Regions from separate parts of the Shewanella halotolerans genome, predicted to be linked through region 1. Evidence: predicted binding sites of a transcription regulator. Region 1 holds the regulator's gene; each other region holds the start of a gene.
The links. Region 1 encodes LexA, which represses DNA repair genes until DNA is damaged. Its sites were predicted from a motif close to TACTGTATNNNNATACAGTA; they were not measured.

Region 1 (10,148 bases):
TCTCCGGGGTTACCGCCATGACGGATGTCACCGGCTTTGGCCTAGCTGGCCACCTGATCGAGATGTGCCAGGGCGCCACGCTGGCGGCCAAGATAGACCTAGATGCCCTGCCCATGCTGCCAAAGGCGATGGATTACCTCAGGCTCGGCTGTATCCCCGGCGGCACCCATAGAAACTACGACAGCTACGGCGAACATCTGCCAGAGGTGAACGACGAGCAGAAGGCCCTGCTGTGCGACCCACAAACCAGCGGTGGTTTGCTTATCGCCGTATCTAACAGCCATGAGGCCGAACTGCTGGCACTACTGGAAAAAGAGGGGCTGCCGACCCAATGCATCGGCCACTTGGTACCGCAAGCCAAAGGACTGCCACTGGTGGAACTGATCTAATGGGGAATCATCAATTGGCTAACGTCATTCCGGCTAGCGAATATGGCCGTATCCTTGCCAGTGGCCATCCCATCATGGATGTGCGCGCGCCGATAGAGTTCACCAAGGGCGCCTTTCCCGCCAGCAGCAACCATCCCCTGATGCGCGACGATGAGCGGCAACAAGTGGGCACCTGCTATAAGGAACATGGCCAAGATGCCGCCATAGCCCTGGGCCACTCACTGGTGTGCGGCGAGGTCAAACGGCAGCGGGTCGATGCCTGGCTCGCCTATCTCGACGCCCATCCAGACGCCTACCTCTATTGCTTTCGCGGTGGCCTACGCTCTCAGCTGACTCAGCAATGGCTTGCCGAGGCTGGCAGAGACGTCCCCTATATCCAGGGCGGCTACAAGGCGATGCGCCAGTACCTTATCGACACCATAGACAGGGCGCCAGCGGTGAAACCTATGCTGATCCTCAGCGGCATCACAGGCAGTGGCAAAACAGACTTTCTGTTGCAGCGCCAGGAGGCAGTGGATCTCGAAGGACTGGCCCATCACAGGGGATCCAGCTTCGGCCGCTATCATGAAGGGCAGCCGACGCAGATCAACTTCGAAAACAGTCTGGGCGTTGCCCTGCTCAGACACCAACAAAGCCCTGCGAAAATCCTGCTGTTAGAAGATGAGAGTTACCTTATCGGACGCTCGGCGCTGCCCAAAGCCTTCTACATGGGAATGCAATCAGCCAGCGTGGTCATCCTGGAGGAACCGCTGGAGGCAAGGCTGACGCGTCTTCTCGACGAGTATGTCCACAAGATGCATAGAGGTTATGTTGAGCGTCTGGGCGAAGAAGCTGGCTTTGAAGCATTTGCCGAGTACCTGGCCAACAGCATCAGTGGCATCCAGAAACGCTTGGGTGGCAAGCAGCATGATGAGCTGCAGCAGATGATCAGAGACGCGTTAGCCGTACAGACCCAGCGCGGCGATACCCAGGCGCACCTCGAATGGATCGCCCTGCTGTTGAGCAAATATTACGACCCCATGTATCAATATCAGATTGGCAAGAAGGCCGACAGGGTGATCTTCCAAGGCGACCATCAGGCCATGCATCAGTGGCTGGATGAATACGCCACTCGCTAGCACACAAAAGCCAGGCATCAGCCTGGCTTTTCGCTATCTAATCTAGGGCCGCAAGCGGCTAGGATGCGGGCAACATGGCCTCGACCCGCTCGCGCAGCAGATGGCGGTTAGCCTCTGTGCCCGACACCACATCATCCAGATCCACGGATATCTTAGACCAGAAGCGCTTTGGCCTGGTACTTAGGGCATGGCCATCCTTGTGGCTGAAATAGGAACCCCAGAGGCCGTTGAGGGCCATAGGGATCACAGGTACAGGATCGCGGGCGAGGATCTTGTCGATACCGGGACGGAACTCGCCCAGCTCACCGTTAGGGGTCAGACGCCCCTCGGGAAAGATACACACCAGCTCGCCATCGGCCAGCGCCTGATGGATAGACTCGAACGCCTGATTATAGGTGGCCTCACTCTGACGCGGCGAACAGATGGGGATCACTCCCGCATGACGAAACAGATACTTGAGCAGCGGCATCTCGCTGATAGATTTATCCATCACGAAACGGATCGGGCGGGTCGAGGCGCCCATGATGATCAAGGCATCCACATAGCTCACATGGTTGCACACTATGATGCCGGCACCTTCGCTGGGCAGCTTGTCACGGCCGGTAACTGTCACGCGATACAGGATATGGCTCAGCAGGTAACTGACAAATCTCTGGGTAAACTCGGGCACCTGGCTATAGACATAAAGGGCGACGACGGCATTGAGCAGCGCCAGCAACAGGAAGAGCTCTGTGATCTGCCAGCCAAACACCTCTAGCAGCAAGATAGACATGACCGCCGAGACCACCATGAACAGGGCATTCATGATATTGTTCGCGGCGATCGCCTGAGCACACTCGCCCCTGTCGGCGCGCGACTGAATAAAGGCGTACAGGGGCACGATAAACAGGCCGCCGCTCACCCCCACCATAAACAGGGCAAACATCACCCGATAGTGCTGTGACTCGGCGATGAAACTGCTAAAGCTATAGATGGTCTCGACTTGTGCGGGCAACTCGGGCAGCGACCACAGCAGATCCACACCAAACAGAGTTAGCCCAGCCACGCCGAAGGGCAGCAGCCCGAGCTCCACATGGCCGAAGGAGAAGCGCTCACACAGGAAGGAGCCCGCCGCAATACCGATAGAGAAGAGCGCCAACAGGAGTGAAACCACGGTTGCATCGGCGTGCAGATGCAACTTAGCAAAGTTGGGGAACTGGGTCAAATAGGTCGCCCCGAGGAACCAGAACCAGCTGATCGCCAAGATGGCCATCCAGATACTCGGCGTCTTCCTCACCTTGGCGATGCTTCGCCAGGTGCCAGACAAAGGTGCGAAACGTATCTTAGTGACATTTCCCTGCGGCGGCATGGCAGGAATCGCGCGGCTGCTCAGATAACCCGCCAGCGCCAACACGAATACGGTCGCCGCCGTAATGATCGCCCCCTTGTCGCTGGCCACCAAGAGACCGGCGCTCAGGGTACCTGTGAGGATAGAGAGGAAGGTGCCCATCTCCACCCAGGCATTGCCCGTCACCAGCTCATCTTCTGCCAATGCCTGAGGCAAAAGCGAGTATTTTACCGGCCCGAAATAGGCCGACTGGCTACCGGTTAAGAAGAGCAGCAACAACATCATCATGTAGCTCTGGGTCAAGATCGCCATGGCGGCGCAGGACATGATCACCAGCTCGAGCTGCTTTAAGCGCCTGATCAACTTGGCCTTGTCCATGTTATCGGCCACCACACCCGCGTGGGCAGAAAACAGGAAGAAAGGCAGAATAAACACGCCGGCGGCGAGGTTAACAAACAGGTTGACGCTGATGGGCAGGCTCTCTATCTGGCTGTAGGTCACCATCAGGAGCAGCACATTCTTGTAGATATTATCGTTGAGCGCGCCCAGACACTGGGTCGCAAAATAGGGAAAAAACCGCTTGGTTAACAACATAACGCCTCCTTGTGATAACCCAATCCTTTAAGTTGTACCGCGAGATGATGACTAATGGCCTGCTCAATACTGATCCCGGGGGCAAAGAGCTTATCGTCCAGCGACAGACTCACCAGACCATGGACGCCGCCCCACAGGGCGCGGCTCGCCAGTAGCAGTTGCTCAGTTGAAAGCTCGGGCAGCAGACGCGCCAGGCAAGCCTCAATCAGGCCAAACAGCTGCGCGATTAGCTGGGCATGGTGCTCGCTCAGCCCCTGCTCCTCCGTCGCCTTAAGCTCGAAGATCAGCTGAAACGCCCTTGGCTGCGCGAAGGCAAATTGCTGATAGGCCGCGGCCATCGCCTCAAGCTGACTCGACTCAGACGCTTGGCTTTGAATCGGGTCAGCTTGAGCGCTAGCGGCCAGGCGCCGATACAGCTCGTCCAGGGTCAGTTCGGCAACCGCCAGCAATAAGCCCTGATAGCTACCGAAGAGATTCACCAGGGTGCTGGGCACATAACCTATGGCCGCCGCTACCTTGCGCAGGCTAAGACTATCGAGCGGCTCGACCTCCAGGTGGCGCAGCACCGCGGTGGTCGCCATCGCCCGGATCTCATCATGAGTATGTTCTTTGCGTCTTGCCATCTCGGCTCCATCGCGCTGTCAATTTGTGCTCAAGTTACCAGCAAGCAAAATAAAAAACAATGTTCACAATAAGATTATTTTTCACCGGGTAGTAATAAGTAGGATTTTATCGCTGGAGTATCATGAGGATCCTGTCTTCGCCCGGGCCGAAATAATCGGTTTCCAGCCCCTGGTCGACAAAGCCCAGCTTGGCATAGAGGTGTCTAGCGGGATTCTCCGGCGCTACCGTGAGTTTTACCAGGGTCACGCTATCTGGCAGCGCACTTAGGGCATCGGTGATCAGGCGCCTGCCTATGCCCCGACCCTGAGCGGCATCGTCGACGGCCACAGAGAGGATCCAGGCGCAGTCGGCCTGTTCACTCCTTGCCAGCAAGATGTAGCCGAGTAGGCGATCAGTGTCGTCGCAGGCAACAAGCAGCCCGCTCGGCCAGCAATCGAAGCTCTGACGAAAGAAAAAATCCGGGTAGGCATGGTCGCCAAAGAGCCCCTGCTCGAGACGATAGATCGCTGGCAGCTGAGTCTTACAAGCCGCCTCGACACTGATAATGCTTGGGTTATTCACCGGTTAACAGCTCATCCCATGGCAGGTGAGTCGAGCCCACGACGATGAAATTGGGGTTCTCCAGTGATTCGCGCTCGTTGTAGCTCAGCGGCTGCAGCTCGAGGTCCATCACCTGGCCGCCAGCCTCTTCGATGATGATCTGCGCCGCGCCTGTATCCCACTCGCCGGTTGGGCCGATGCGCACATAGCAGTCGGCGCGGCCCTCTGCCACCAGGCAGCTCTTTAACGCCGCACCGCCCAGCACAACGAGCTCACAGTGCTTAGGATGATTGAAGAGCTTCAACACAGATTGAGGATCCTGGCGACGGCTCACCGCCAGACGAAGGCAGGGCTCATCGTCTTTGGTCAGCTGTTTGCTGGCGATACGCACCTCGCCCTTGCTGCTACGCTTATAGGCCCCCAGGCCTGCCACGGCATAGTAGACCACACCCGTCATGGGCACATAGACGATTCCCATGATGGGGCGGTTGTGCTCGACCAGGGCGATGATCACCGAGAAGTCGCCGCTACCGGCGATAAACTCACCCGTGCCATCGAGAGGGTCAACCAACCAGTAACGCTGCCAGTCGGCGCGCTGGGAAAAGGGAATGTCGGCCGCTTCTTCTGAGAGGACGGGGATCTCAGGGGTAAGGCTGCTTAGCTGGGAAGAGATGATCTTATGGGCCGCGATATCGGCTGAGGTTACCGGGGTATTGTCGGATTTCACCTCTTTGTCAAAACTGCCCTCGAGGTAGATCCCTTTAATGGCCTCTCCCGCCTCGATGGCAATCGAAATCGCCTGCTCAACATACTCTTCTGGCTTCATCACAACTCCAACAGCCTACATCTGGCAATGCCTAATATGAAAATTTGAATTAACTACTTTAGTTTTAGATGTTTCTGTGCCAAAAACAAGGCGCTAACGCTTCGAGATTCGGAAAAATCATCTTCTAATAACAGCTCAGACCACTGGCTCAATGGCCAGCGTACCACCTCTATGGGTTCAGGTTCGTCACCCTCTAATCGACTCTCATACAGATCTTCGGCGACGAAGATCTGCATCTTACTGGCAAAGTAGCCAGGCGCCAGGCTCAACTCCATCAGATGGGTCAGCTTACGGGCGCCAAAACCTATCTCTTCCTGGAGTTCACGGTTGGCCGCCTCGGCATGAGTCTCGCCGGGATCCACCAGGCCCTTGGGAAAGCCCAGCTCATAGCTGTGGGTGCCCGCCGCATATTCGCGCCCCAGCAGTAACTCCTCGCCATGCACAGGCACAACCATCACGGCGCCGCGGGCGTTGCCCTTCATGCGCTCATACTGACGCTCAACCTGGTTCGAAAATTTTAAATGCACCTGCTCTATCTGAAACAGACGGCTCTGGGCAACAACTTCGGCATGTAGGATCTGCGGCTTTTTGTCCGGCATGAAACTTCCTGATAAAAATGGCGTTTGCTTAACCACTCAATCTTACTATGATGGGCCTAATCCACAACTCAAACCAAGGAATTTTTTTACTCGATTTATGTTTCCCTGGAATAAGATAGATACCGTACTGCTGGATATGGACGGCACCCTGCTGGATCTGCATTTCGACAACCATTTCTGGCTCAGTCTGGTACCTCAAGCCTTGTGTGAACAAAGGCAGATCCCTAAGGTCGAGGCTCAGCAACTAGTGGAGACAGCCTATGCTAAGGTCTTCGGCACCCTGGAGTGGTATTGCCTGGAATATTGGCAACAGGAGCTGGGTCTGGACATTCTGGCTTTGCACCACACTCTGGTCGACCGGATCCAGCTGCGTCAGGACAGCATGCCCTTTCTCACCGCACTGGCCAGACACAGCAAGCGGCGCATCTTGGTCACCAACGCCCACCCACACAGTCTGGCACTGAAACTCGAGCATACAGAGCTGGCTAACGGACTCGATGAGATGCTCTCGAGTCACGCAACCGGCTATCCCAAGGAACACCCACAATTTTGGCGTCACCTGTTTAGTCAGTTTTCCCTGGATCCCAGCCGTTGCCTGTTTATCGACGACAGCGAGCCCATACTGCAGGCGGCCAAGCAGGCCGGCGTTGGCTACCAGCTGGGGATCAAGAATCCCGACAGCCAGAAGCCTCACAAGCAGTTTGCCGACTTCCCCGCCATCGACGATTACCATCATCTACTGCTCTCACTTGAACAGACGCATCTCGGCTAATCAATCACACTTTAGGCGCTAATCGCTTGATGGGATTGGGAGAAAATCTGGTTAATACTTGCACTGTATAAAATACTGTATATACTGACAGGTACTGTATGGAAAGACAGGATTAATCATGAGACCCTTAACCCCAAGACAAGCCGAGATTTTAGATCTGATAAAACGCAATATAGCCGACACGGGCATGCCGCCTACCCGTGCCGAGATTGCGCGTCGATTAGGCTTTAAGAGCGCCAACGCCGCCGAGGAACACCTCAAGGCCCTGGCCAAGAAAGGCTGCATCGAGATCATGCCCGGCACCTCACGTGGCATCAAGCTGACCCAAGAGGAAGAGCCTGAAGATCTCGGCCTGCCCCTCATAGGTCAGGTGGCCGCAGGTGAGCCTATCCTGGCCCAAGAGCATGTGGAACAACACTATCAGGTTGACCCTAGCATGTTCCGCCCCAGCGCCGACTTTCTGCTGCGCGTCAGGGGTGACAGTATGAAAGATATAGGTATTCTCGAGGGCGACCTACTGGCGGTACATAAGGTCGAACAGGCAAGAAACGGCCAGATAGTCGTGGCCCGCGTGGAAGATGATGTAACGGTTAAACGCTTCGAGAAACGTGGCAGTACCGTCTATCTGCATGCCGAAAATGAAGAGTATTCCCCTATCGTGGTGGACCTCACCACCCAGAGCCTGAGCATCGAAGGCCTGGCCGTCGGCGTTATTCGAAATGGAGACTGGCAATGAACAACCTAATGGGCATGGCGCCACGCCATCCAGGACTGTGGGTCGATCTCGACAGCTCACTAAAGCGCGGCGATGGCAACACTATCTCGACTACGGCAAGTTCGACCCAGGGCAAGCAGGAGCTGCAGGCCCTCACCCCGGAACTGGCTCGACTCAGTCAGCAGGGACAATGGGTGGTGTTAATCAGCCCACCTAATATAGGCTACAAGCAGATGCTGGCCGACGGCGGTGTGCGTATGGATCGCATCCTCTTGGTACACACCAAGGATGAGGTCGAAACCCTGTGGGCGATGGAAAAAGCCCTCACAAGTGGTACATCCAGTGCGGTGATCTGCTGGGCACAAACCCTGGATGCCCGTGACAGTCGTCGCCTACAGATAGTTGCCAAGAATACCCGCGCCCTGGGGGTGGTAATCGAAGATGCGAATGGTCACTTACCTGCCAACCCTTTTCCCCAAGAGGATCTCGGCGGCCAGACCTTGAGTCTGTTCAGTTCGCTGCATTGATATTCCGCGCTTTACCTTTCCATACAGACGCCCCGCCAGGGGCGTTTTTGTGTCTGTTTTGTTTAGAAAAATAAAATAAAAGTGATCTTGATCAATATTTAAACAGCCATTAAGTTAGTAAGAGATATCAACGATTATTTGTTATATCGCACAATTTGGTTGTCGGCTTGAGCGGCGAAAATGAACCTGTACTACCTCGCCTACGGAAGCTGAAATTGGTCTGATATATTCAGCCGTAAGTGCAAGCGTGGTCACCACCAGCAGAACAAGAGATTCACCACCGACGCACTTTGAAGTCATCGTTGCTTTTTTGGGAACTGAAGAGTTTGCATAGAGCCGAGACATACTGTGTGGCTCTTCTTTGTAGTTGCCTTCGCAATTGACAGAGGAGAAGTCTAGTGAAGCAAGTGTTGTGTTGTTTGCTGGCGTTGCTATTTACGCCCACCATACTCGCAGCAGATATGCCCCTGAACATGACATCAGGGGTCACAGAGATCAGCAATAAGGTGTTTAGCCTTCATATGACGATTCTCTATATCTGCTGTGCCATAGGCCTAGTCGTCTTTGGGGTGATGATCTACGCCATCATCAACCATAGGCGCTCCAAGGGTGCCGTCGCGGCAAACTTTCATGAGAGCACTAAGGTAGAGATCGCTTGGACGCTCGTTCCCTTTGTCATCTTGATCCTCATGGCCATCCCGGCCACCAAGACCCTCATCGCCATGGAAGATCCCAGCAATGCCGATCTCACCATCAAGATCACAGGTTCCCAATGGAAATGGCACTACAGCTATTTTGACCAAGACATCAGCTACTACAGCCTACTGGCGACCCCCAGAGAACAGATAGAAGGTAAGGAGACCAAAGGCGAACACTATCTGCTGGAGGTCGACAAGCCACTGGTGCTGCCGGTCAATCGTAAGATCCGCTTCCTGATGACCTCGGAGGATGTGATCCACTCCTGGTGGGTACCGGCCTTCGCGGTGAAGAAAGACGCTAACCCAGGCTTCATCAACGAGGCCTGGACCCGCATCGACAAGCCAGGCATCTACCGTGGCCAGTGCGCCGAACTTTGCGGCAAGGATCACGGCTTCATGCCAATCGTGGTGCAAGTACTTTCCGAAGCCGATTTCGACAACTGGATTGTCGAGCAGGAGGCACAGGCCAGCGCTGCCGCCGCCGAGGCGCAGGCAGCCTTGTCGAAGACCCTGTCGAAAGAAGAGCTGATGACTCAGGGCGAACAGGTCTATATGGCGCGCTGCGCCGCCTGCCACCAGCCAAATGGTGCCGGTTTACCTGGCGTCTTCCCGTCACTCATAGGCAGCCCAATCATCAAGGGCCCTGTCGCCGATCACCTGGATGTGGTGCTACATGGCCGCTCCGGCACAGCGATGCAGGCCTTCGCCCAGCAGCTCACCGCTACAGAAATAGCCGCAGTGGTCACCTTCGAGCGTAATGCCTGGGGTAACGACACGGGCGATACGGTGCAGGCAGCCGATGTCAACCAGGCAAACTCAGGCGCATCGAGCGGCGCTAACACAGGAGCAGATGCAGCTGCCGAAGCGGTTCAATCTATACCTACCCCGACGGCCGAATCCAGTGCGGCAGCAAACTCCGTCGCCGAGGAATCTCAAGCACCTGTGTTAGACGATCTGACCATGGATGAGCTGATGGCCAAGGGAGAGCAGGTTTATCTCGGCCACTGCGCCGCCTGTCATCAGGCCACAGGCATGGGATTACCCGGCGCCTTCCCGGCACTCAAAGGCAGCGCCATCGCCACAGGGCCAGTTGAGAATCACCTAGACATAGTGCTTCACGGTAAGCCTGGCACCGCCATGCAGGCCTTCGCCAGCCAGTTAACGCCACAGGAACTCGCCTCGGTGATCACCTATGAGCGCAACGCCTGGGGTAACAACACAGGCGACATGGTTCAGGCAACAGACGTCAATCAACAGGGTCAATAGGGAGGCATTATGAATGCAATAACGCGTGAAGCAGATATGGATGCCACTCATATTGGCGAACATTCGACCCACCACGAGGAGCACCCGACGGGCATAAAGCGTTGGCTGTTTACCACCAACCATAAAGACATAGGCACCCTGTATCTCTGGTTC
Region 2 (10,148 bases), 2.3 Mb from region 1:
AAGTTAGCCGCGGTGCCGCTGATCAGCGGACGACGGCTATGATAGTTCATATAGTAGAAACCAAACTCGGTTTCCCCTAGCTCTGGCGCATAGTAACCTAGCTTGATACCGTATTGGCCCGAGTCGCTGGCGCTCGCCTGATCTTGCATCAGGGTCACCTTAGTCGGATAAGCCAGTGCCAATGAACCCAGTGTCGCCGCATCATATTGACCCGATGCCACCATAGCCGCCAGCTTCTGATACTCGCCAATCAAGAAGTCGAGATTGATATCTGGGTTAGCGTTGAAGCCCAGCTGCGCATTTTGCGAATAGCCGCCATAGCCGGCGAAATCATTGGTTGAGAAGTAAGAGCCCGGAGTCGGCACCCAAACTGGTTCCCAATCATATTGATAGAAGGCTTCAACCGAGAGCGATTCCGTCACACCCAGTGACGCCCAGATCATCCCCTGAGGTCTGAAGGCTTCTTTAAGCTCGGCGCCCGGCGCATTGAGAATGTTAAGATCCACCGGGTTGATGACACCAATACCGTGCGGAATCAGGGTGCTTTCACCCCAAGAGACCACCTGATTACCGATACGAACGCTAAGTGGGTTGGCACCATCGTTAAAGTCGAAATCACCATAGATGAAAGCATCCAACAGGCGCACATCTTTACACTGTACCTTAGAGGCCTCGGAGTCAGCACAAGGGTCATACTCTTTGCCAGTTATCGGATCGCTATATCCATAGCTGCCGTTATTCGCCTTCTGGTCGTAGAAATACATGCCACGGGCAAACAGGCCGAAATTCTTATACTTGAGTGATAGTTCATGCAATCCCTTGAACACCATAGAGGTTACGTCACCCTGAGAGTAGAGCATGTTACTCAAGTCACCATTACTCGAGTAGGAACCCGGCTGAGCCCAAATCTCGGCCGAAGTATATTTGGTGTTACCGAATGCGGTATAGTTTGACCAGTCAAAGCGCGGGTGATTCACCTTACCGATCTGATTATCCCAGTCCCGCTCCTCAACACGCCAGCTTGCACCGGCACTGAATGTTGAATCGAACGAACCTTGAACTTCTCCCCAATCGAACGACACGGCTTGCACGCCCGTAGTCGCTCCAATACTCAACGCTGCGACGATCCCCAAAGCTAGCGCTGACTTGTTAAAGCCATTTTTAACGTTTTTCATTTTAGCTCTTCTCCGTAACCTGCTGGATTCTTTGTTATAGGAATGGTGGCCAACATCTTGTTAGCGTACAGGTAACACCATTGTTACAGCATTTAGGGGTGATGAGCAAGGCGAAAAAACAGAAAATTACCTTGAGATTTGTACACTTAAGCTAAAGGGCTTACATAAATTCAAACACACGATTTAAATCTATTCTAACAAGTCGTACCAGATGAAAAACGCCCGTTGAAAAAGCAAGCATAAACAGGCAATTAAACTTGTGTCATCGAAAGCTAAGCCTTTGATGAATCGAAATCGCCCGTTTGAAGTATATACTCTAAAAATCTTAAAGTTGGGTCAGAGAAACCAGTTTACCTTCATCATCGAGTTGCAGACGAAAGTAACCCCTGATGCCTGAGGTTGTCAGAAAGGGTCTGAAGTGGCGGGCGTGGATCCAGAGGGTCTTACCTGAGCTGTCTTTCACCTCAATCTTATCGATACTGCCTTGATAATAATTAAGAAACTCTTGGTAACTCACCTGCATGGGAAAGGTAAATATCATCATAATTTGCTTTCTAAAATGGGGCGAGATGCCAAGCACCTCGCCCTACTCTCTTAGACTATCTGTTTAAGGTAACTCAGCCTAACAATTCGCTAACGGCTAAGCCAATAACTAAACCAGAAACCGGGCCAACACCTAAGCCAGGGCCTTAGAGACCTTCTCATAAAGGTCTTTCGACAGATCCGGCAAGGCCAATATCTCCTGCAGAGCACTACGCATCAATTGCTGGCGCTTTTCATCAAACTTCTTAAATTGGATCAGCGGCGTAATGATACGTGCAGCCACCTGTGGGTTTAAGGTATTGAGTTTAATGATAGCTTCAGTCAGAAAGCGATAACCACTACCGTCAATACGATGGAACACCTCTGGGTTTGCCGCCGCGAACGCGCCGATTAAGGAGCGTACCCTGTTAGGGTTGGCAAAGCTAAAGGCGCTATGCTGGGTTAGCTCTCGCAGTGCATCACAGCGATCTTCGCCCGGACAGCATGCCTCCAGCGTCAGCCATTTATCCATCACCAACGGCGTATCGGCCCACTTCTGTTGGAAGTCTTGCAGTAGACTGGCGCGCAGCTCAGACTGCTCAAGGTTAAGCGCAGCCAGAGCACCCAGGCTATCTGTCATGTTGCCAGCCTGTTCATATTGGCACTGGGCCAGGCCTTGATGAGCATCCGAAGTGTGCAGCAGTAAACCGAGGCAGGCATTTTTCAGGGCTCTCGCCCCGGCATCATCTAACAGACTCAGCTCACGATAACGCGCAAGTAGCTCATCTTCACAGCCAGCGGCGATCTCTTCGAGCATAAACTCGCGGGCCGCAGCCAGGGCGTCGAGATCGACACTAGTCACCTGCTCTACCAGGGTATTCAGGCTTGGGAACCTAAGAACCTCTGCAAGCAATGCCTGATCTAGCTGCTCATCGAGCAGTAAGCCTTTCACCCCATCGACCAAGCGCGGATCGACATACATCGCCTTCTGCGCCTTAAGGTGGGCCACATTTTGCCAAACCGCCTGACTAAAGAGTGCAGCCGAAGCCTCCCACTTGGCCACCTCGCTGCTGGCATAACGCATCAGGTGGATAAGTTGCTCTACGCTATAGTCGAAGTTAAGTCTCACCGGCGCCGAGAAATTTTGCAGCAGCGAAGGCACAGGCTGCTCGCTCATGCCGTTAAACACCAGCTCTTGCTCTGCCTCGGTGATGCTATAGACTTGGCTGAGTAGCGAGCGTCCGTCGCTGCCAAGCAGCTCTAGATCGAGTGGGATATGCAGCGGCAATTTCTCACTCTGCTCCGGCGTCGGCGGCGTATGCTGACGCAGGCTCAGACGATATTCTTGTTTTTCGGCGTCATAGCGCTCGGCGACCGAAAGCTCAGGGGTACCCGACTGGCTATACCAACGTCTGAACTGAGTCAGATCCACGCCGCTGGCATCTTCCATCGCCGCGACAAAATCATCACAGGTCACGGCCTGACCGTCATGACGCTCGAAATAACACTTCATCCCCGCCTGGAAACCCTGCTCACCGAGCAGGGTGTGCATCATGCGGATCACCTCTGCGCCCTTGTTGTAGACGGTTACGGTATAGAAGTTATTCATCTCGATCACAGACTCGGGACGAATGGCATGGGCCATTGGGCCACTGTCTTCGGCGAACTGCTGGTTCTTGATCACCTTGATGGCATGAATACGGTTGACCGCTCGCGAGCCCACATCTGAGCTGAATTCCTGATCGCGAAACACCGTCAGGCCCTCTTTCAGACTCAGCTGGAACCAGTCGCGGCAGGTGACGCGGTTACCCGTCCAGTTATGGAAATACTCATGGCCCACTACAGACTCGATGCCGTGATAATCTTCATCGGTTGCCGAGTCTTTGTCTGCCAACACATATTTAGTGTTGAACACGTTCAGGCCCTTGTTCTCCATGGCCCCCATGTTGAAGAAATCCACGGCGACTATCATGTAGATATCGAGATCATATTCGAGATCGAAGCGGCTCTCATCCCAGGCCATCGACTTCTTCAGCGATGCCATGGCGTGGTGTGCCTTGTGCAGGTTGCCCTTGTCAACGAAGACCTGCAGCGCAACCTCGCGGCCGCTTTTAGTGGTAAAGCTATCGTCCAGCAGGTCGAAATCACCCGCGACTAAGGCAAACAGGTACGCCGGTTTCGGGAAAGGGTCTTCCCAACAGACGAAGTGACGTCCGCCGTCAATATCGCCTGAATCGACACGGTTACCGTTGCTCAGAAGGTAAGGAAACGCCGCCTTGTCGGCTTCGATGCGCACCTTGTAAATCGCCAGCACATCGGGGCGATCGAGGAAATAGGTGATGCGTCTAAAACCTTCTGCCTCACACTGAGTGCAGTAGGCGCCATCTGACATGTATAGGCCTTCCAGCGCCAGGTTGGCCTCGGGATCCAGCTTGGTCACTATGGTGAGTTCAAAGTCCGCTAAGTCTGTTTCAATACACAGCTGCCCCTCGGTGACGCGATAATCATGACGCTTACCATCGACCAACAGCTGGCTAACGCTTAAGCCTTCACCGTCCAGCTCAAGGGTGTGTGCAGCATCGTTTAGACGCTTCACCTGGCTGACCGCAGTCACCTGAGTATTGGCACCATCGAGCACAAAGGAGAGGTCCACCTGAGTAATAGTGAAATCTGGTGCGCGATAGTCTTTTAAATATTTGGCCTTAACCTGTGCCATTAAGATTCCCTCATCTGAAAAGATTATAAAAAAACGCGCCAATAGCGCGTTTTTAAAAAATTTGGCTCAATATTATTTCGCCTGGTTTTTAGCCACTCTTTCCATATCCACTAGATCCAGTGTGATATAGACAGTCTCGTCGAGAAATGCATCCGGCGCCTTCACATCATCTTCGGCGTCATCCAAAGACTTAAGCGCTTCGAGCCCATCCACGGCGCGCCGCTCGTTGAGACGTGCAAGTTGCTTCTCATCGTTGGTTTCACGCTCGGCTATGCGCTCTTTCTCAACCAAAGAGACGCTGGTTTCTTTGTGGCTCTTCTTAAACTCGGCAATATCTTGATCGATATAACCAAATTCAACGTCTTTCTTGATACGTTGCTGGTGACGCGAGTCCAGATTGGTCACTAGCTCTGGAGTGATATCCCCAAGCGTACCGTACTGAGCCACGGGCACCTTATCCCAAGGCAGTGCGTTGGCTTCCTCGGCTTCGCCGTATTCGCCGGGCTCTAGTGCACTCGGGAATGGAATATCCGGCGTCACGCCCTTAAGCTGGGTGCTGCCACCGTTGATGCGGTAGAACTTGGCGATGGTGTACTGCACATGGCCGATAGGCTTATCGTACATATCATAGATACGGCCCAGGCTCTTATGCTGCTGCACTGTGCCCTTACCAAAGGTCGACTCACCTACGATAAGCGCGCGATCGTAGTCTTGCAGTGCGGCGGCGAAGATCTCAGATGCCGAGGCACTGTAACGATCCACCATCACGGTGAGCGGTCCAGAATAGGTCACACGGCCGTCGTTATCGCGGTTTTGCGACACCTTACCGTTAGCATCGCGGATCTGTACCACTGGGCCTTGCTCGATAAACAGGCCGGTAAGCAGTGTCGCTTCGGTTAATGCGCCGCCACCATTACCCCTAAGGTCGATAACCACACCTTCAACCTTGGCGTCTTTTAGCTTAACCAGCTCTTTGGTGACATCTTGAGACAGGTTCATGTAGAAACCAGGAATCTTAATCACCCCAACCTTACGGCCGGCGTAATCACCGGTTTCCGGCTCGATCACCTCAGAAGTCGCGGCGCGATCCTCCAGACGGATCTTGTCACGCACTATGGTCACATCGATTGGCTTGGCAGAAGAGCCGCCCTTCTTAGGCAGGATCTGCAGCACGACCTTACTGCCCTTAGGCCCCTTGATCAGCTCGACCACATCATCCAGTCGCCATCCGATCACATCGACGATCTCTTTACCTTCCTGACCGACGCCCACGATGCGATCTTCCGGCGCAAGCTTTTCGCTGTTGGCCGCAGGGCCGCCAGCAACCAGGCTCTTGATCACTGTGTAGTCATCATCCATCTGCAACACGGCACCTATGCCCTCCAGGCTCAAGTTCATCTCCATCTGGAAACGCTCGGCGTTGCGCGGTGACAGGTAGCTGGTGTGCGGCTCGACGCTGCGAGAGAAGGCATTCATCACACCTTGGAAGACATCTTCACTCTTGGTCTGACTCAAACGCTTAATGGCATTGTTGTAGCGCTTCTCGAGCACCTTAACAATTTCATCCCAGTTCTTGCCGGTCAGCTTAAGGTTAAGGGCATCGTACTTGACCCGTTGACGCCACAGCTCATTGAGTTCGGCCTCATCTTTTGGCCAGGCGGCATCTTCTCTGTCGTATTGATAGCTATCGCCGGGGACGTTAAAGTCCATCTCCTTGTCGAGCAAGGATAAGGCGTAGGCAAAACGGTCGTAGCGACGCTGCTGTATCAGATCAAACATCTTGTAGGCGGCAGTGAGATCGCCGCTTTTCAACATGTCGTCGAATTGAGTCGCATAAGGCTTGAAACTGTCGATATCACTCTGAAGCAAGACATTACGGCGATAATCAAGCTGCTTAAGATAGCGGTCGAACACCTGCTCAGAGAAGGCGTCGTCCAGATCGAATCTATGATAATGGGCGCGAGTGAACAGGCCCGTCACTCGCTTACTCGCTACTTTATGTTGCGGCTCTTGCGTTAGAGAGGGCAACTCGCTAGATGGAATACTGGGCGTCAGTGCCCATGCCGAGAATCCTACAAAGATGCTGGCAATGGATGCTGCCAGAGTGAGTTTTCGCATCAACAAGTTACTCCTTTTAAACGATGAACAGTTATAACAGGATATGCTCTACCGGGACTTTTACCGTTAATCCTGAATCTAACTGTACTTGAACATCTTCTTTCTTGATGTCCAGGACAACACCTGCAACAGGCGATTTACCTAGTTTGACACTCACACGTTGATTTGGTTTCAACTCAGTCAGTGTTGCCGGGGTTAAATCCTTTGCCTCAACCTGTGGCTTGGCCGCTTTTGGCGCTGGTTTGTTACTACGCTTAGGCAGTGGCTTCTTGAAGGCTTTCTTCTCTGGCTTAGGACCAGACTTATCTGTCTTCTCTGCTGCCGCTTTCGCCGCACGCTTTGCCTTAGCCTTCTCTTGGCTCTCCTTCAGTGTAGCCTGTGCATGGTCGATATGCTCTTGCTCCAGCTCGCCACACTCGTTGCCGTCGAGATCGACACGCTGTGCCCCAGCCTTAACCCCTTTCAGGTAACGCCAGCTACTGGTGTAACGGCGTAAGGCGATTCTTAATTGCGTTTTACTGACTTTAGAATCATCAGCTAACCTTTCAGCCAAGTCTTGAAACAATCCTATTTTTAGAGGCTTAGTTTCACCTTCAGCGATAAAGCATAAAGGAAATGTTTCATATAAATACGCAAGAATTGCGTTGGTGTCGGTCAACTTTTCTGTTGATTCCATCATTACTTCCACAGTTTAAAAGGGACTACCACCTCGCCGGGTTAACGTCGGCACTGGCGTGTCGTTCATATTGGTTAGACATCGGGTCGCTTATTTGCCTCAGGGCGGCGACCACACAATCCAACATACCTTATCAATTACAGTCAATAAACGCCATGTATTCATTTCAACTAATGAAAAATGTCACGGCGTGTTTTTGAATTCATCAAGCGGCCTATTATAAGGGCGCGCCAGACGAAAGCGACCATCAATTGTGCAAAATTGGTTGTAGTTTAAGCAAATAAAGCCTTTTCCAGACTTTTTACGCAGGACTCTAGCCCCAATTGATCCGCCTCGTCGAAACGAGAGAATGAAGGGCTATCGATATCGAGCACGCCGATCACCTGACCGTCGCGGCGCAGCGGGATGACAATTTCCGAGTTACTGGCGGCATCACAGGCGATGTGGCCGTCGAAGGCATGGACATCTGCGATGCGTTGGGTGATGTTACTCTGGGCCGCGGTGCCGCAAACCCCTTTACCCATAGGAATACGGGTACAGGCCACTTTCCCCTGGAAGGGGCCCAGAACCAGTTGTTCACCTTGCAGCATATAGAAGCCGACCCAGTTAATATCATCCAGATGCTCGTTAAGCAGCGCCGAGAAGTTCGCCATCGCGGTAACGAGATTGTCTTCGCCGCTAAACAGGGCTTCAACTTGACGGGTAAGCGTCGTATAACAAGGTGTACTCATACAAATTTCCTAACAATTTATGTTTTCGTTTCAGCTTTTGATTCTGCTTTTTTCGCAGGTTTCTTAGCCGGTGCAGCCTTTGTCACTGCGCCACCTTTTAAGAGTCCCATGAGCTGATCTTTATGTTCTGCCATGTAGAAACAGAGTTGTTCCAATGCATTTTCATCTAAGCCTAAATCAACTTGCTCGATAAAAGGAAGAAGATTATCCGCGATATCGAGCATCTTATCGTAGGCATCCGCCTCCTTCTTAGATGTGAATGTCATCTTCTCCACCCCTTCTCTGACTACGACAAATTTCGTTATAACTGCCATATCCGCCCTCACACTGTTTTTATATACAGTTGTAGAATCTCATAAATACAACTTCTTATGCAAGTCTCAAACTTTATCTGTTAGAATCTGCTGCACTATTGGCTCCGGATTTGGGAGCCGCCTTATTAGGTATTTCAATAGATTGACTATAGTAATATCTTATAGGCAATAGATTACTGGTCTATATCAAGAAATTTGCACTCTTGCTATGACCTTAGATGACAGGAAGCGCCCCAGAACAGATATGAAAACAGAGGTGTTAGATAAGAGTATCGTTCTCTGCCGTGCTTGCGATCTGGTCGTGAGAAAACGCGCTTTGCCAACGGGTGTGCGGGCCCTCTGCCCTCGCTGCCACACTAACCTCTATGATACTCCTTACTGCTCCATCAACGGCATGTTGGCCCTGTGTATCACGGCGCTGGTGCTCTATTTTCCCGCTAACTTTTTCCCAGTGCTGGAGATGCACTTTCTGGGCAGTATTCGCACCACTACCATAGCCGGTGGTGCCATGGCCGTTGCCTCCCAAGGCTATTGGGTGGTAGGCATCGCCGTATTAGTTGCAGCGGTGATTGCCCCCGGCCTGCTTATTCTATCAATTCTGACCCAGGTACTTATTGTCAAATACCGACTCAAGGTGCCCTTCTTTCGCAACATCTATAAGAAGCTACTGAAACAGCACAGCTTATTGGCCCAGCTCTCCATGCTGGAGATCTATATGATCAGCATCTTCGTCTCGGTATTTCAGCTCTCCGATTACACCGACCTCTATTTCGGTATCGGCACCTTCTGTTTCACTATGCTGTTTATCATGGTGATCTTCATGCAGCGGGAATATGACATAGAACATATGTGGAGTGTGCTGGATGAGTAAGCTCAGCAGGCCTCCCCAGGGCGAATCATTGGGGCTAACCAACTGCCCCACCTGCAAGTTCCTCTGCCATCTGGAACAGGGTAACTGCCCGCGCTGCGGACAGGCGGTGCAGAGCCGGGATCGCACCAGCGTACAGAAAAGCTGGGCGCTGCTGATCACCGCCGCCATCTTGCTGTTTCCGGCCAACCTCTACCCCATCACCATCATGACCAGTCAGGGGCAGGTACGCCAGGACACCATCTTCAGCGGCATCAACCATTTGGTGCATCTAGACCTATTACCTATTGCCATTATTCTGTTTACCGCCAGTATCTTAGTACCCATGTTGAAGATTTTTGGTCTGGCGCTCTATCTTACAGCGATCAGCTATCGCCTGCCGATCTCAAAAAGGACACTCATGGCCGGCTTTCATATCATCGAATGGATAGGCCGCTGGTCCATGCTGGATCTGTTTGTGATCTCCATTACCGCGGCGCTCATTAACATGGGACAGATTTGGGATGCTAAACCGGCGCCGGCAGCCACCGCCTTTGCCTTGGTGATCCTGCTGACACAACTGGCCGCAAAAGTATTAGACACGCGTTTACTCTGGGACCGATTGGAATCGAAAGATGACACAAATTGAAACACCAAAAGTCGTTAAGAAAAAACTCTTCTCTCCCATCTGGCTACTTCCCCTGATCGCCTTGGCGCTGGGGGCCTGGCTGGGTATCAAGAGTATTCGCGAATCCGGCGTCGAGGTGCGCATTCATTTCCCCAGCGCCACGGGAATAGATGTGGGTAAGACACTGGTCAGGTATCAGGGCCTCACCGTGGGTAAGGTTGTTGATATCAGTATTGACGACCAGCTACAGGGCGTTTACGTAGATCTGCTGATGGATTACCGCTCGACACCTTTCCTGCGCGATGAGACCAAGTTTTGGTTGGTGACCCCAAAGGCCTCGATCACCGGCGTCGAGGGGCTAGATGCCCTCTTCTCGGGCAATTATATCGCCATTCAACCTGGCGAAGGGGATTACAAAAAC
Region 3 (10,148 bases), 1.6 Mb from region 1:
CGTCTGGGCGCCAGACACAGGGCCGAAGGCATGGTGCGTATGCAAGATCCTGCCGGACGGGAGATATTCTGGCTCGGCCCGCCGGGTGAAGAGCAAGACGCCAGCGAAGGCACAGATTTTCATGCCGTGGCCAACGGCTATGTGTCGGTGACCCCCTTAACGGTGGATCTGACCGCGTTTGAACAAGTATCAAAGATAAAGCAATGGATAGAGCAATTATGAATGGGGTAGCCACTACGGCGGCATTGAATCTGGCACGTCACCTTCAGGGGGCGGGAGTCGCTAATGCCGATGTCTTAGCAGTGGTGGCGAAAACGCCAAGAGAACTATTTCTCGATGCGGCCCTGGGCCATAAGGCCTATGAAAATACTGCTCTGCCCATAGGACAGGGGCAAACCATCTCTCAGCCTTATATCGTGGCGCGCATGACAGAACTCCTGTTAGAGTCGCGTCCCAAAAGGGTGCTGGAGATAGGCACAGGCTCTGGCTATCAGGCGGCTATTTTAGCGCAGCTGGTGGATGAGCTATGCACGGTTGAGCGGATCAAGAGTCTGCAGATCCAGGCGCGACAGCGTCTCAAGCGACTCGACCTGCATAATGTCTCCTTTAAGTATGGCGACGGCTGGAAAGGGTGGGCCAACAAGGGGCCCTTCGACGCCATCATGGTGACGGCGGCGGCCAGCAGTGTGCCACAGGCGCTACTGCAACAGCTGGCCGATGGTGGCGTGCTGGTGATCCCTGTCGGCGAGGAGACACAGCAACTGATGCGTGTGGTTCGTAAGGGCGATCAATTTCATTCCCAGACCATAGAGATGGTGAAGTTTGTGCCTTTGGTCAATGGTGAACTTGCCTAGTGGCTGTCATCTGGTGCGCCGACGCTAAGGGAATAGGGGAGCCGCTATGCTAAGCGCCCCGAGTCGGTGGAGGTTTTGTCAAAAGCCAGTAGGTATACTGTGTGCTTTAATGCTTAGCTGTCTGCTGAGCGGCTGTAGTTTTCAGGCCCATACACCTGCTCCTGTGGTGAACGTTAACTCGCCGGTGAAGAAAGCTTATAAAAAGGGTGGCCTCACCTCCGACCACTACAAGGTCAAGCGCGGCGATACCCTCTATTCGATCGCCTGGGCGGCCAACAAAGATTTTTCCGAAATTGCCCGATATAACGGGCTTCGCAAGCCCTATACCATCTATCCTGGGCAGGTTTTAAAGCTTAAATCGACAAACGCTGTTACAAATAGCAAGACCCAGCGTAGCACTCAGGTATTGAGTAAAAAAACGCAACAAAATACAGCTAAAAATCAACCTAAACAAACAGTTAATTATAGTCAGCAGGCTAGCGTCAGTAAAATGGCACCGGCGAAAAAATCGCTTGATCGGGGCGATAAATCTGCGTACGCTGTAACAACTGGTCAACAAAATGTTAACGGCGTTATCCACAAGCCCAGTAGCACCCTACCAAAGAAGGTCCAGCGCTGGCATTGGCCCGTTAAAGGCAAGTTGATCGGCACATTCTCTACCAAGGAACAAGGTAATAAAGGGATTAAGATCGCAGGATCCCGAGGCGATCGCATTCAGGCAGCCGCCGATGGGCGAGTGGTGTATGCAGGAAATGCGCTAAGGGGATACGGCAATCTGGTGATCATTAAGCATAGCGATGACTATCTCAGTGCTTATGCTCATGCCGATAAGATCTTAGTAAAAGAGAAGCAGTTCGTTACCGCGGGACAAACGGTGGCGAAAATGGGACAGACGGGTACCAATAGGGTGATGCTGCATTTCGAGATACGGTATCACGGCAAATCCGTCGACCCACTTAAATTTTTGCCTAAATCATAATTTTATAGGCGCCATTTTGGCAATTGGAGGACAGTAAAGTGCAGTAAATTAGCATGTAAAATTTGGGAGAGCATATTATGGGTCGTAAACAATCTACCGCCGTGGCGGAGCCCTTAGTGGACTTGTCGAAGAATGAGTCTGATCTATCAGTGACCAACAGCAAGGAGGTTTTGAAAGACGCAGAACTAGAACAGCAAGTACAAGATGACTTACAAAAGAACTTAGATGCCACTCAGCTGTATTTAAGTGAAATTGGATTTTCCCCCCTATTGAGTGCGGAAGAGGAGGTTTATTTCTCACGTAAGGCCCTAAAAGGCTGTGAAAAATCTCGCAACCGTATGATTGAGAGTAATCTCAGACTCGTCGTAAAAATTGCACGTCGTTATAACAATCGTGGTTTAGCTTTACTGGATCTGATTGAAGAAGGTAACTTAGGTTTGATCCGCGCCGTCGAAAAGTTCGATCCCGAACGCGGCTTCCGTTTCTCAACCTATGCCACCTGGTGGATCCGCCAGACCATAGAACGTGCCATCATGAACCAAACCCGTACCATTCGCCTGCCTATTCATGTGGTGAAGGAGCTGAATGTTTACCTTCGTACCGCCAGGGAACTCGCGCACAAGCTAGATCATGAGCCAACCGCAGAAGAGATCGCCGAGCAGTTAGACCTGCCAAGCAGCGATGTTAGTAAGATGCTCAAGCTTAACGAGCGTATCACCTCGGTCGATACCCCACTGGGTGGTGACAACGATAAGGCACTGCTTGACGTATTAGCCGATGACGATTGTGTGGGTCCGGATTACAAGGTGCAAGACGACGATATGTCTAAGTCTGTTGTGCGCTGGCTCGACGAGCTGAACAGTAAGCAGAGAGAAGTACTTGCCCGTCGTTTCGGTCTGCTTGGTTATGAGCCATCGACCCTGGAAAATGTCGGTAAAGAGATAGGCCTGACTAGAGAGAGAGTACGCCAAATTCAGGTGGAAGCCCTGAAGCGGCTTCGAGATCTGCTCAGTGCTCAAGGATTATCGGTAGAAGCTATCTTCAGAGTGTAAAAGTGTATCGGGGTGTAGGCTAAAGGTTTGCCGTGGCTTTCTTGTTATCGCCTTTGTGAGCGGTCGGTAGAGACTGAAAGGTGGATAAGCAATGCTAGCGTCTTATGGAGAAACTCGCGGAAAGCGCCTTAAGGTGTAAACCTGTGTCTTGAAGGGCCGACCCCAGAATTAAAAAAAGCGCATCCAAAATGGTGCGCTTTTTTGCTGTCTAGATTTTGTAACTCGCTTTAGCTCTAGCTACTTTTAAGTGCTCAAATAGCTTAGCTTATAGGTGCTCGAAAGCTTAGCGTAGCTGCTTGAGCTCATAGAGAAGATCCAGCGCCTGTCTCGGCGTCAGGCTGTCGGGATCTATGGTATCTAACCTGTCCAGCGCCTGTGAGGTCTCCGGCATGGCCAGACTCAGCTGGGCCTGTCTCAGTTCAGGGAGCCCCTCCTCTCTATCCCGGCTCTCAAGATGATGCAGCTTGTGCTTGGCGGCCTGAACTACCTTGGCCGGAACACCAGCCAGCGCCGCGACTTGAAGGCCGTAACTCTTACTCGCCGCCCCCTCCTGCACCGCATGCATGAAGGCGATGGTGTCGTCATGCTCTATGGCATCGAGGTGCACGTTGGCCACATTTTCCATCTGTTCCGGCAGCTGGGTTAGCTCAAAATAGTGGGTGGCAAACAGGGTCATAGACTTTAAGTTCTGCGCCAGATGCTCGGCGGCGGACCAGGCCAGGGATAAGCCATCATAGGTCGAGGTGCCGCGGCCAATCTCATCCATCAATACAAGGCTCTCGGGCGTCGCGTTGTGTAGTATGTTGGCGGTTTCCGTCATCTCCACCATGAAGGTCGAGCGGCCGGAGGCGAGATCGTCCGCGGCGCCGATACGGGTAAAGATACGATCCACAGGGCCTATGGCGGCCTTCTGGGCCGGTACGAAGCTACCTATATGGGCCATAAGGGTGATCAGAGCCACCTGGCGCATATAGGTCGACTTACCGCCCATGTTAGGACCGGTGACGATCAGCATGCGCCTCGCCGGGTTGAGGCTGACAGGGTTGGCGATAAATGGCGTCTGACTGACGCGCTCGACCACTGGGTGTCTTCCCGCCTCGATATTTATGCCACTTTGGGCCGTGAGTTCTGGCCTGTGATAGTCCAGCTGCTCGGCGCGCTCGGCAAAGTTGGTGATCACATCAAGCTCGGCGGCGGCGCGGGCGAAGGCCTGTAGCTCGTGCAGGCGGGGCATTAATAGATCGAACAGTTCTTCCCATAGCTGTTTCTCTAACGCCAGCGCCTTGCCCTGACTGGAGAGTACCTTCTCCTCATGCTCTTTAAGCTCGGCGACGATATAACGCTCGGTATTTTTTAAGGTTTGTCTGCGCTGGTAGCTCATAGGCACCAGATCCGACTCGCGGCGACTCACCTCTATGTAGTAGCCGTGCACCCGGTTGTAGCCCACCTTCAGAGTCGAGGCGCCGGTGGCAGCCTTCTCCCGGGCTTCCAGCTCGGCGAGGTAGTCGGTCGCTCCCTGGCTGAGTTTGCGCCATTCATCTAGCTCGCTGTGATAGCCCTCTTTGATCACGCCGCCGTCGCGGATCAGCATAGGCGGATTGTCGACGATGGCGCGGCTGAGCAAGGCATGCTCCTCGGGGAAGTCTCCCAGGTGACTCGAGAGCGCCTTGAGGTGCAGGCTGTTGCAGTCAGCCAGCTGCTGCTGTATCTCGGGCAGCAGGGCTAGTGCCTGACGCAGACGGGCAAAGTCACGCGGGCGGGCACTACGAATGGCCAGACGCGCCGTGATACGTTCTATGTCGCCCAGGGCTTTTAGCTGTTCATGCAGGTTCTCGTGATAGCCGTTGTCCAGCAGCTCGTCAATGGCATCATGACGGGCGCGGATGATGTTATGGTTGCGCAGCGGCTCATGGATCCAGCGCTGCAACATACGGCTGCCCATGGGGGTCGCCGTGTTATCCAGTACCGAGGCCAGGGTGTTGTCGCTACCGCCTTGCAGGTTACGGGTCAGCTCCAGATTCTTACGGGTGGCCGCGTCCAGTACTATGCTGTCGCACTGATTGAAGCGGGTGATGGCGTTGATATGGGGCAGGGCGGTCCGCTGGGTATCTTTCACATACTGGATAAGACAGCCAGCCGCCTGTAGCGATAGCCTGACTTCTCCCAGGCCAAAGCCATAGAGATCTTTGGTGCCGAACTGTTCCAGCAGTAGCTTGTAGCTGGTGTCGTAGTCGAACTCCCATTCGGGGCGGCGACGCTTACCCGACAGTGAGGCGATCAAAGCCGGCTCGCTGAAATCTTCGCTGTAGAGCAGCTCCGCTGGATTGGTGCGTTGCAGCTCGGCTTCCAGCGCCTCTTTGCTGGCCAGTTCGGTGACCACGAAGCGTCCGGATGAGACATCCAGGGTCGCATAACCAAAACCCACCTTGCCGTGATAGACGGCGGCCAGCAGGTTGTCCTGCCGCTCCTGCAGCAGGGCCTCATCTGTAAGAGTTCCCGGGGTGACGATGCGAACAATCTTACGTTCTACCGGCCCCTTGGTGGTGGCGGGATCGCCTATCTGCTCGCAGATCGCCACAGATACCCTGAGCTGCACCAGCTTTGCCAGGTAGCCTTCCACCGCATGGTAGGGGATGCCTGCCATGGGGATAGGATCGCCGCCACTCTTGCCACGCGCCGTGAGGGAGATCCCCAGCAGTTCTGAGGCCCGCTTAGCATCGTCGTAGAAGAGCTCGTAAAAATCTCCCATACGATAAAAAAGCAACATATCGGGTGTTTCGGCTTTCAGCGTCAGATATTGACGCATCATGGGGGTGTGCTTTTCAAGATGTTGAGTATCGACGGCGTTCATGAATTAACCAAGGTATCCTGCTACAAAAATGTCTGTCATAGCCCTGCGGCCAGCACAGAATGAATGGCCACAATACTAACAATAAATTGATGGCGGTTGCGCATTTATCCTGTCTGTTTGGATAAATTTAGTGCTAATGCGCTCGGGAAAATTTGACCGGCTTTGGTTAAGGCCGGATAAAAATAATCGCATACAGTACTTGATACTGTATGATTGTACAGTATACTAGGTTGCATATTGAGACAGCCTAAAGCGATGCGGAAACGGTCTGCGGGCTTTAACTTAACGGATACCCCACAGCGCAGCGTCTGTGATTGAGAGGAAAGCAGAATGAAGATTGATGCGAATAAAGAGAAAGCCCTGAGCGCGGTCCTTGGCCAGATTGAGAAGCAGTTTGGTAAAGGCTCTATCATGAAGTTAGGTGAAAACCGCTCTATGGATGTTGAGACTATCTCAACGGGTTCTCTGTCGCTTGACATTGCATTGGGTGCAGGCGGTCTGCCACTGGGTCGTATCGTTGAGATCTATGGTCCTGAATCTTCGGGTAAAACCACCCTGACACTGGAAGTGATTGCCGCTGCCCAGCGTGAAGGTAAGGTTTGTGCCTTCATCGACGCCGAGCACGCACTGGATCCTATCTATGCACAAAAACTCGGTGTGGATATCGATAACCTGCTGTGTTCTCAGCCTGATACAGGTGAACAGGCGCTTGAGATCTGTGACGCCCTGACTCGCTCTGGTGCCGTCGACGTGATCATCGTCGACTCGGTTGCCGCCCTTACGCCTAAGGCGGAAATTGAGGGTGAGATCGGTGATTCTCACATGGGCCTTGCTGCGCGTATGATGAGCCAGGCGATGCGTAAGCTAGCGGGTAACCTCAAGCAATCAAACACCTTGCTGATCTTCATCAACCAGATCCGTATGAAGATAGGCGTGATGTTCGGTAACCCTGAGACCACTACCGGTGGTAACGCACTTAAGTTCTACGCCTCTGTTCGTCTGGATATTCGCCGCACCGGCGCCATCAAGGATCGTGAAGAGGTCATTGGTAACGAGACTCGCGTTAAGGTGGTGAAGAACAAGATTGCCGCGCCATTCAAACAGGCAGAGTTCCAGATCCTTTATGGTGAAGGTATTAACCGTACCGGTGAGTTGGTAGACCTTGGTGTGATGCACAAGCTGATTGAAAAGTCAGGCGCCTGGTACAGCTACAAGGGTGACAAGATTGGCCAGGGCCGTGCCAATGCCGGTAAATACCTGATAGAGAACCCAGAGATTGGCGCCGAAATCGACCAGGCACTACGTGCCATGTTGCTTGGCGGTGGTCAAGCGGTGGCTCAGTCGGCCACAGGCGATGAGAACGTCGACCTGGAAACCGGTGAAGTATTTTAAGCTCGCTGAGTCAACTAAGCCTTGCCTTAAGACTCTGGCTTTGTAATGACAATGATTTTGTTATGACTATGGTTTCTCAATGACTATGTCGGCGATGCAAGTCGCGGTGAGCCTGCTGGCCCGCCGCGATTATTCCCGCTATCAGATAAAGAGTAAGCTGACTCAGAAAGGCTTTCTGGATGGCGAGATAGAGGCTGTTCTTGGTCAATGTGAAAGCCAAGGATATCTCGATGATGCCAGGTTTGCCGGGCTCTTGCTGCGCTCTCATATCGCTAAAGGCCATGGTCAGAACAAGATACGCCAATCTATGTCCCAGAAGGGGCTGACCAAAGAGATTATCGAGTCTAGCCTCAATCAGAGCGACTGCGACTGGTTCGAACTGGCGAGACAGAAGGCTGCTAAGAAATATGCCACTAGCGGCCCCATCCAAGATCAGAAAGAGCGCGCCAAACGAGTGCGTTATCTTCTCTCCCAAGGCTTTGGCTTCGATCAGGTTGCCTATGCCTTAGAGGTCGACCCAGACTTCGACTAATATCCTCATCCTTACCAGGACCAATACTGGGCTCTAGTTCACTATCCTGATCTCGTTTTATCTCCATTAGTACTCAGCCTCTATAAGACCCAATTGAAACTCAGGCTTTTTACGCTTTCTTTGGGGATCCTCGGCTAAAGCACTGGTTGTTCATCTATAGACTGCTTATAATGCTGGGCTAACTGAGCATCGTCGGTGAGCCTTTTGCTTTCATCGCTAAAATAATCAAATTCAGGATGATTTCATGTATCAAACCACTGCAGCGCTGAGAAGTGCTTTCTTGGAGTTTTTCCGCAGAAACGGTCACCAGGTTGTGGACAGCAGTTCACTGGTACCTGGCAATGATCCCACCTTGCTATTTACCAACGCAGGGATGAATCAATTTAAAGATGTTTTCCTTGGGGAAGACAAGCGCGACTACAGCCGCGCCACCACGGCACAGCGCTGCGTGCGCGCCGGTGGTAAGCACAACGACCTGGATAATGTCGGTTACACCGCACGTCATCACACTTTCTTCGAGATGCTGGGTAACTTCAGCTTCGGTGATTATTTCAAGCAAGATGCGATTCGCTTCGCCTGGACCTTCCTGACCGAAGAACTCAAGCTGCCAAAAGAGCGCCTTTGTGTCACCGTCTATGAGACAGACGATGAAGCCTTCGAGATCTGGAACAAAGAGATTGGCGTCGCGGCCGAGAACATCATCCGCATCGGCGATAACAAGGGAGCGGCATACGCCTCTGATAACTTCTGGCAGATGGGCGACACCGGTCCTTGCGGCCCTTGTACCGAGATCTTCTACGATCACGGCGAACACATCTGGGGCGGCCGTCCCGGCACACCGGAAGAAGATGGTGACCGCTTTATCGAGATCTGGAACATAGTATTCATGCAATACAACCGTCAAGCCGACGGCACCATGGATCCGCTGCCTAAGCCTTCTGTCGATACCGGCATGGGCATCGAGCGTATCGCTGCCATCATGCAGGGCGTCCACTCAAACTATGAGATCGATATCTTCCAGTCACTGATCAAGAAGACCGCCGAGATCCTCGGCGTGACCGATCTGGAGAACAAGTCGCTACGTGTTGTGGCCGACCATATCCGTTCTTGCGCCTTCTTAGTGGCCGATGGCGTGATGCCATCAAACGAGGGCCGTGGTTACGTATTGCGCCGCATCATCCGCCGCGCCGTGCGTCATGGTAACAAGCTAGGTGCTACCGAGGCCTTCTTCTACAAGCTGGTCCCTACACTGATCGAAGTGATGGGCGATGCGGCTAAAGAATTAGTGGCGACCCAGGCAATCGTCGAAAAGGCGCTTAAGGCGGAAGAGGAGCAGTTTGCGCGTACGCTCGAACGTGGTCTTGGTATTCTCGACAATGCCCTGAGCCAGCTAGAGGGTAAGGAGCTTGATGGCGAGACCGCCTTTAAGCTGTACGACACCTATGGTTTCCCGGTTGATTTGACGGCTGACGTCTGCCGCGAGCGTGACATCACGGTCAATGAAGCTGGCTTCGAAGCGGCCATGGCCGAGCAGCGCAGTCGCGCCCAGGCGGCGGGTCAGTTCGATACGGATTACAACGACAGCCTGAAGATCGATGCCGAGACCGAGTTCTGCGGTTATAGCGATCTTAATGGCGAAGCCAAGGTCATCGGCCTCTATGTCGATGGTCAGGCGGTCGACGCGCTAGCCGAAGGCGACCAAGGTGTGGTGGTGCTCGATAGCACGCCATTCTATGGCGAATCTGGTGGCCAGTGTGGTGACAAGGGCCAGCTGAGCGCAGAAGGTGTCGAGTTCGAGGTGAAGGACACGCAAAAATATGGTCAGGCAATGGGTCATATAGGTCTGGTTAAGGCCGGCAGTATCGCTATGGGTCAAACCCTTAACGCTGCAGTAGACAAGAAGCTCAGACATCGCACCGAGTTGAACCACTCTGTGACTCACTTGCTGCACGCCGCGCTGCGTCAGGTGCTGGGCACTCACGTGAGCCAGAAGGGCTCTCTGGTTGAGCCTGAGCGTCTGCGTTTCGACTTCTCTCACTTCGAGGCAGTTAAGCGTGAAGAGCTCAAGCAGGTCGAAGATCTGGTTAACACTCAGATCCGTCGCAACCACGAGCTGAAGGCCGAGGTGATGGATATCGACCAGGCGAAAGAGAAAGGCGCCATGGCCTTGTTTGGTGAGAAATATGACTCTCAGGTTCGTGTGGTGACCATGGGTGATTTCTCTATCGAGCTGTGTGGTGGTACTCATGTGGGTCGCACTGGCGATATCGGTCTGTTTAAGATCACCTCTGAAGGCGGTATCGCAGCCGGTATCCGTCGTATCGAGGCGGTCACAGGGGCGGCTGCAATCGCCTATGTGGGTGAGCAGCAGGCGCAGCTTGAACAAGCCGCCGCGTTACTTAAGGGCGACAGCGCCTCGGTAGTGGCTAAGCTCAAAGCCCAGCTGGATAAGACTAAGCAACTCGAGAAAGAGCTATCTCAGCTTAAA

Region 2: K0H81_RS10800 (YebG family protein) is a predicted target of LexA. The motif match lies at 8,264-8,283, and genes of this name have one in related genera.
Region 3: recA (recombinase RecA) is a predicted target of LexA. The motif match lies at 5,940-5,959, and genes of this name have one in related genera.

Annotation. Positions count from the first base shown of each region.
Region 1 covers NZ_CP080417.1:134,007-144,154, reverse strand. The annotation lists gene selD (selenide, water dikinase SelD) at 1-389, shown strand, start outside; gene mnmH (tRNA 2-selenouridine(34) synthase MnmH) at 389-1,507, shown strand; gene K0H81_RS00660 (MFS transporter) at 1,566-3,428, opposite strand; gene K0H81_RS00655 (TetR/AcrR family transcriptional regulator) at 3,419-4,051, opposite strand; gene K0H81_RS00650 (GNAT family N-acetyltransferase) at 4,158-4,613, opposite strand; gene cysQ (3'(2'),5'-bisphosphate nucleotidase CysQ) at 4,606-5,418, opposite strand; gene nudE (ADP compounds hydrolase NudE) at 5,472-6,017, opposite strand; gene yrfG (GMP/IMP nucleotidase) at 6,115-6,789, shown strand; gene lexA (transcriptional repressor LexA) at 6,908-7,525, shown strand; gene K0H81_RS00625 (cell division inhibitor SulA) at 7,522-8,031, shown strand; gene coxB (cytochrome c oxidase subunit II) at 8,430-9,995, shown strand; gene ctaD (cytochrome c oxidase subunit I) at 10,005-10,148, shown strand, end outside.
Region 2 covers NZ_CP080417.1:2,520,718-2,530,865, forward strand. The annotation lists gene K0H81_RS10770 (DUF1302 domain-containing protein) at 1-1,175, opposite strand, end outside; gene K0H81_RS10775 (DUF2835 domain-containing protein) at 1,501-1,719, opposite strand; gene pepN (aminopeptidase N) at 1,852-4,413, opposite strand; gene prc (carboxy terminal-processing peptidase) at 4,486-6,531, opposite strand; gene proQ (RNA chaperone ProQ) at 6,563-7,207, opposite strand; gene K0H81_RS10795 (GAF domain-containing protein) at 7,480-7,938, opposite strand; gene K0H81_RS10800 (YebG family protein) at 7,956-8,252, opposite strand; gene K0H81_RS10805 (paraquat-inducible protein A) at 8,497-9,123, shown strand; gene K0H81_RS10810 (paraquat-inducible protein A) at 9,116-9,748, shown strand; gene K0H81_RS10815 (PqiB family protein) at 9,735-10,148, shown strand, end outside.
Region 3 covers NZ_CP080417.1:3,207,324-3,217,471, reverse strand. The annotation lists gene surE (5'/3'-nucleotidase SurE) at 1-222, shown strand, start outside; gene K0H81_RS14000 (protein-L-isoaspartate(D-aspartate) O-methyltransferase) at 219-854, shown strand; gene K0H81_RS13995 (peptidoglycan DD-metalloendopeptidase family protein) at 901-1,833, shown strand; gene rpoS (RNA polymerase sigma factor RpoS) at 1,911-2,885, shown strand; gene mutS (DNA mismatch repair protein MutS) at 3,169-5,736, opposite strand; gene recA (recombinase RecA) at 6,067-7,128, shown strand; gene recX (recombination regulator RecX) at 7,208-7,660, shown strand; gene alaS (alanine--tRNA ligase) at 7,905-10,148, shown strand, end outside.